DNA from 2 places in the Halobacillus naozhouensis genome. Region 1 is predicted to be linked to the other one. Evidence: riboswitches for the same ligand, from Rfam matches in the RefSeq annotation. Region 1 holds a riboswitch; the other holds the start of a gene.
What was found. Region 1 has a riboswitch for lysine ahead of P9989_RS14610 (Na+/H+ antiporter NhaC family protein). Riboswitches for the same ligand answer to the same signal wherever they lie in the genome.
Positions count from the first base shown of each region.

Region 2: another riboswitch for lysine. It lies ahead of dapA (4-hydroxy-tetrahydrodipicolinate synthase); the one in region 1 lies ahead of P9989_RS14610 (Na+/H+ antiporter NhaC family protein).

Region 1 covers NZ_CP121671.1:2,785,153-2,788,714, forward strand. The annotation lists gene P9989_RS14605 (sodium-dependent transporter) at 1-381, opposite strand, end outside; gene P9989_RS14610 (Na+/H+ antiporter NhaC family protein) at 629-2,191, opposite strand; lysine riboswitch at 2,350-2,534, opposite strand; gene yunB (sporulation protein YunB) at 2,589-3,347, opposite strand; gene P9989_RS14620 (bifunctional metallophosphatase/5'-nucleotidase) at 3,450-3,562, opposite strand, start outside.
Region 2 covers NZ_CP121671.1:4,159,641-4,163,202, reverse strand. The annotation lists gene P9989_RS21155 (divergent PAP2 family protein) at 62-520, opposite strand; gene dapA (4-hydroxy-tetrahydrodipicolinate synthase) at 691-1,578, opposite strand; lysine riboswitch at 1,709-1,887, opposite strand; gene P9989_RS21145 (YwqH-like family protein) at 2,284-2,670, shown strand; gene P9989_RS21140 (YwqI/YxiC family protein) at 2,686-2,961, shown strand; gene P9989_RS21135 (LXG domain-containing protein) at 3,009-3,562, shown strand, end outside.

The DNA.
Region 1 (3,562 bases):
AAAGCTGGTAGGATCATCGCCCCATGTTAAACCAAAGGAATAATATGCATACATAATTGCCCAGGCAATAATCACAGCGTAATAAGTAGAAATAATGAAAGCAATCGTTACTTGCCACCAGCCTATCCATTCGAACCCTTTTCGGACCCTGCCAAGAGACTTAGGAGCCGAACCACGGTGCTTATGGCCTACCGTGTACTCCAAAATTAGTAACGGTATACCTGCTGTTAACAATGCAAACAGATAAGGAATAATAAATGCGCCGCCTCCACTTTCATAGGCTGTGGCGGGGAAGCGCCAGATGTTCCCTAAACCAATTGCCGAACCCATGGCAGCAAACAAAAAACCTGCCCGTGACCCCCATTGTGATCGATTTTCCATGTGAAAAGACCTCCCTTTCATAATCAGAATCCTTTCTCTATACTTGTATGTGACAAGCATGGAAAAGAGAATCTTTATAATTTTTATTTTTTTCTGATTATTTATACTTAGATTATAACCATACTGTTGATTAGATGTCAAAGCAATATTTTGGTACCAATTATCTTTAAAACCCTCTTTTAATCCTTATTTTGTAAGTGAAACAAAAAAGAGAGGCGCGTTTAAGCACCTCTCTCACAAGTATATTTTACCTAGTACCATAGTCTTTTGATAAAGCAAAATGGACAATCGCGGCTAGTACCGCAGTGATAATAAGCGTAATTATGAATGCCCATATTAATTGTCCTGTATAACCTAACAGTAAATAGCCAACTCCTGCAGCTAATGCAGCTATAAAGGCGTAAGGCAATTGTGTTAGTACATGATCGATATGGTTGGAGCCAGCACCTGTTGAAGACAGGATCGTCGTGTCCGAAATAGGTGAGCAGTGATCTCCAAATACAGAACCTGCCAGCACAGCAGATAAAGCAGGTATGACCAGGCTCACATCAATCCCCGCAGCAATCTGGCCTGCTATCGGCAGCATGATACCAAACGTACCCCATGATGTCCCTGTAGCTAAAGCCATGAATCCTGCCACAATGAAAATTAGAAATGGAAGTAAAGATACGCTAATTGACGCCTGGTTCACAAAACTGACCAGATACTCTCCTGTCCCAAGCTGATTGATTATATCTCCGATCATCCAGGCGAAAAGGAGAATATACACGGCAGGCAACATCGCCTTTATTCCTTCCACAAATACATGATTCATACCTGATTTAGGTTCAGGCTGCTTAATATAAAGGAATAGTGCCAAAATTACTGATAATAATCCACCTATAAATAATGAAATGTTTACATTTGTATTAGCAAATATACTTAATAAGTCCACGGACGCTGGTGAATTTCTTATACCGGTTATCATCATGGACGTAACTGTACCCACAATTAATACTGCAATCGGCCAAATAAGATGAGACATCTTTCCATGATTATGCTCTGAAAATTCATCATTTAAATCCCCGGGAACATCATCTTTTCTTTCAGGGTCAATGAGTTCACCTGTTTGAACCGCCCTGCGTTCGTGCTTACGCATCGGGCCAATGTCTACTTTCATAAATACGGTAAGAAAAACAAGAAGTAATGCTGCAAAAACATAGAAGTTGTAAGGAATCATTCTGACGAAAGCTTCAAACGCTTGATAATTGGCAATTTCGTTTGCAGCTAGAATACTTCCGATTGTTCCGATAATATAAGCGCCCCAGCTTGAAATGGGCGAAATCACAGTTACCGGTGCCGATGTTGAGTCTATATAGTATGCCAGCTTGGCCCTGGAAATTTTGTGGCGGTCTGTAACAGGCCTGGCCACCTGGCCAACAGCAAGGGCATTAAAATAATCATCAATAAAAATAATAATTCCTAACAAGACAGGAACAAGCTTTGCCCCTTTTCGAGTTTTAATACGGTTCACAGCCCATTTACCAAAGGCTCTGCTGCTTCCAGAGGCTGTCATAAAGGCTGTAGCAATTCCGAGTAATAGTAAAAATGCTAATAAATAAATATTGCCTGTATTGAGAGCCCCTTCGCTATAAAAAATCGTAGCGAAAACGCTCCAAATCAATTGGATTCCTTCCACAATATTTAATTGTGTCAACATAAATGCTCCGACAAGGATGCCTGCAGCTAGTGATAATATGACTTTTCTCGTTACAATTACAAGCCCAAGCATTAGCAATGGTGGAATTAATGAGTAAATGGTTCCTTCCAAGATCGTCCCCTCCGTTATCTTAAGATGGTCTTTCGGTGCCTGCGGGGTTCCACTGGAGATAAAAATTGAGGAATATAAAATAGCAATAAAAACACAAAAAAGACAATGATAGAAAATAATCTACCATTGCCCTATTAGCAACTTGATTATCCTCCATTTCGATCAGTAGCGCCCCATACACCAAGAAAAGCATGCACGAGAGTGTATTTCTTATTCAGATATACACCAGATTAAAGCAGATTGACAGCTACATTAAACTTCGGCAGGACTCCCCTTTCTTCGTGTGATCATCGTTGTCATTCTCCCACAGAATACTAATAAAGCCTGCGCCTCTACCTCACCGATCTGATAAGGTCACGCATATTTAGTTCCTACACAGTTTATCAGGAACTTACCTTTATTGCAAGGGGTCCATTGGGATAGAGAAGGTTGGAGACTCATTGTTCCCGTCTTCATTATAAAATTCAGGCACTTCACCCATAACCATGCGAGTATCTATCGGAATTTTATTGGATACTACCGTAGGTTCTGAAGAAAAAGGGATGACCACTCGCAAGCTAACTTTATAATGAATCCATAATTGAAAATGTGCAGAGTTAATTCCATATTCGGTAATTTCATTTTTAAATTGTGTTTGAACATCTCCAATCACCTGTAACTGAACTGGTACCTCAGGCCCCAAGTTTGATAGAAGTGTGTTGTTTGTTGCCAGTCCTATTGGTACTCGAATTAAAGTCACTGGTTCTACACTCGGATCCCCTTCTTGCGGCTCAAGATCCGCTTCTAATGTTACATCCATGGGCAGATCATTTTGTTCCATTCGTCTAAGAAAATGCTGTACTCTAATAGTGGTATCCCTTAAAGCTTTGTTCACAACGAGAGAATTCCAGCCCATTGAAACTATGTTTCCTTCATCATCTTTTTCAATCTCCACCAAGTCGTCGTAATTTATACCCTCGGAGATTTGCCTGCTGACCGCTTCGTTAATAGCAACCCTCGCCAATTGATGGGCTTTAGTATTTGCAATATCTTGTATGGCTGGTGTGATTCCTTTGTCAATTAGCCACAGGCATGAACCAGTGATGATCAGAAAACAAATAAATGTAATAAGGATCCTCTTCCCGATTGAGGGTGGATTCGCTTTCTTTTTTCTCATAAAACAACCCCTCCTGCACTATCTATATGTCGGTGAGGAGGGGTTTAAGCATCCTGTTAGAAAGTTGTTTCACATTTTGTGATCCATGCTTCTGATAGCAAGTTAGAAGTTAGCACCTCTGTTCTCATTACACAATGACCGTAGAGACTGTGCAAGAACATCGCGCAGCAGCTCTGGCATATAATATCTTTTATTTTTAGCATAGGCGATCTCAG
Region 2 (3,562 bases), 1.4 Mb from region 1:
TTATTGATCGTAATAATCTGTTGATAATCAAATGATAACACCAAAGTTGTGGCTATGCGCCTTATTTATCTTCTACTTTTGCTGAGATTAACCCAAGTAAAATACCAAACAGCCCACCTGCTAGCACTTCGGCTGGCTGATGCCCCAGGACTTCTTTTAATTCATGTTCCTGCTTCACATATTCTAAGCTGGGGAAATCACCGGAAATAGCCTCGAAATGCTCTTCGAGATCATTCACCAGCTGGGCAATTTCACCAGTATGGCGTCTAATCCCCTGTGCATCATACATAACAATGGATCCGAACACGACTGCTAAAGCGGTTTCGATATGTCTCGTTCCACGATTGGCCGCTACATAAGTAGCGAGTGAAGCAACCCCTGCAGAGTGAGAACTTGGCATGCCACCGGTTTGAAAGATCGGTTTCCACTCCCATTTTCCAGTTACGTTTTTATGTGTAAGTATTTTGAGCCCTTGTGCGATTCCAATTGCTGAGAGAGCTGTCACGATTCCACGGTTCACTAAAATCTCCTCCGTTTTCTTTCTAAATTACGTTTCTTTTCTATTATGATTCATACCCTTCTATGAAGATTTTATTCTACCTCTATAAAATTTTATAGGCTATGCAGTGCAGGTTTTTTCACAAAAAAAATTCACATTAGGAGCTTCCCTAAAGTGAACTTTTGACTAGTTTATCCTACTGCTTCTATTTTATTTGGCGGGAGGGTTTTTTGGAGTGTATCTTTTTCTTCTTTCGTTAACGGAAGCATTGGTAAACGGACATCTCCCACTTGGATTCCCCTCATATTTAAGGCAGCTTTTACAGGAGATGGGCTCGGTGCCGCAAATAATGCATTCATAACAGGCAGCAGGGTTCGGTGAGCTGCGGCAGCTTCTTTAACCTGACCATTCAGGAAGCTCGTCACCATATGCTGCATTTCATTTCCGATAATGTGAGAAGCGACGGAAACAACCCCGGCTCCACCAACGGACATCACTGGTAAGGTCATCCCATCATCACCACTATAAACTGTAAAATCATCGGCTGTTTCAGTAATGATTTCTGACACAGCATCTAAGTCACCGCTTGATTCTTTGACCGATACAATATTTTGAACCTTGCTAAGGCGTATGATCGTCTCAGGTGCCATGTTCACTACACTTCTTCCTGGGATGTTATAAAGCATAATCGGCAGCGATGTGGAATGAGCAATGGTGGTGAAATGTTGAAATAAACCTTCTTGAGATGGTTTGTTGTAATATGGAGTCACGAGCATAATCCCATCGACACCGGTTAGTTCAGCCTGTTTTGTTAAGCTGATAGAAGCGTTCGTGTTGTTAGAGCCAGTTCCAGCGATTACAGGGACCCTTCCATCAGCAGCCTGTACAACGAATTTGAATAGGTCTAATTTCTCTTCTGCTGTTAATGTCGGTGACTCCCCAGTCGTGCCACCTACTACTAATCCGTCCGTTCCATTTGCTATTAAATGGTTGATCAAAGTTCTCGTTGCGTTAAAATCAATTTCACCATTTTGATCAAATGGGGTAACCATTGCAGTTAAAACTTGCCCAAAATTCATCTTGTCACACCCTTTTTGTAAATTTGAGATATGGAGGTGTCTGGGCCTACACAGAAGTAAACGCAAAAAAGCAACAACGAGAGGGCTCGTTGTTGCCGTAGAAACATATTTTTAGAAAAATCGTTCCTGCGCGTAAGATAGCCCTCCATATAGTTTCCTATATGACAGTCCCGTATTTATTCAATAGCAGAACCAGCTTCAAGACAATGAGATTCCCTCCGCTTCGGCAAAGCCCCCTTTTCACAATGGTCACAGGGTCTCATTCCCCTTATATTGTGTACTGATGGTCTTTGCACCTCTATCCTTACTTCAAAATATATTGAAATAAGAAAATTATTTAATTGAGTGTACTATAACAAAAATAACCTTTCCCTACAAGAGGTTAAGAAAACTTTTTTAACAAAAATTAGCCTAACCATGACATTGAATGTTGGCTGAATTTCATAACATAGTTCATGCCAAAGGGACAAACTCAAGAAGTGCTTCAAGATGTCGGGATGAAGTAAAGGTTATGATGGGGTCAATAATCATGGTCCTGATTTCCTGCTTAACGCTGCTCGCTTATGGTTAAATAGTGCAAAGGATTTAAATTCTAAGAAGTCAATTTACGGGGGTTATCATTCACCGTATAATTAATACTTATATGGGTAATTTTCCAAAAAATGTTTTGGTGACAATACTTTATAACCAAGAGAGGCGAATAAAGTGGTAGAAAATGAGTACCTAATCAGATCTTTAACGAGCGATATTTGGTCGCTTCATAATAGAATGCAATCCAATATGGAAGATATCAGCAGGTTGGAACAGGCTAAATTTAACATTTTAAATGAACAGGATGAACTAGCGATCCAAAAAAGGCTTGTATTTGAACCAGAATTATCTCCGGGAACATGGACTGGCAAGCATTCCACAGAGTTCTTGAACATTCGAAGTGATATTGAGCAGGCTTATACAAACATAATAAACGGAAGAGTAGAATCTCTTCTGGAAAGGATAACGAGTGAAATTTCACGCTTGCAGAATGTGAATGCAAGCCTTTCTCATTCGCTGGAGTCGAAACAAAGTCAGATAGATTCCATGAATAACAATTAACGGTGGTGATATAAGGTGCCCGAAATAAAAGTTAAACCTAATGAAGTTGAACCCGTTTTAAAGCGTCTAAAGGAAAGAACTAATGATTTAAATACGACTAATCCCGAACCCCAGTTTCCTACATCTATCCTTAACTTCATCGAAAGAATACACGCCATCGAAGATAAATATTATCAAACGTTAGACACTTATAAAACAACTCTGATAAAAGTAGAAGATGATATCTCTTCTAGTATTGAAACCTTGGTTCAGACTGAACAAAGACTGGCTCAGCAGATGAAAGAAAAATAATAGATTTGTTGATGCGTAACTAGATCGAAGTGAGGGAGAGCGACCGGATGAAAGTATTGAACGTATCTGAAGTGATTCAGGGGCTGGAACAAGTCATTCAAAAAAAGGAACAGGAAAAGGAACAAGTTCTTACGCTAAGAGATGAAATGAATAAGATCATTGATTTAGGCGATGCCCTTAAAGGAGAGGGTGGAGAAGCCATAAAAGAACATTTCATTACCCTGCACTTTCCGGCCATTATCCTTTTTAATCAATTCCTGCACCAATATACGGACGTGCTTAGGAAGATCCAAAGCTCCATTAGGGAATATGAAAGTCATGATGGGCTGATAAGAGAAGACTTTATTGAACAAGATGTTGAACATGGGTTGAATAAGTTAGAGAACATGACTCATGACATTGTTCATGATATACGTAATCATTATGAAGCGGTGGGGGATTTAATTGACCCTATAAGTCTATCTACTCCCAGGTTAGATCAAGCCATCTATCGCGCAAAACGGCAAAATGAGGAGACCGTCACTGAATTGAGAAATCTTGATGAAGCAAGTTCATCAAAGTTAGGATCTCCTGAGCAATCCATTGAACAGATTAATCAATT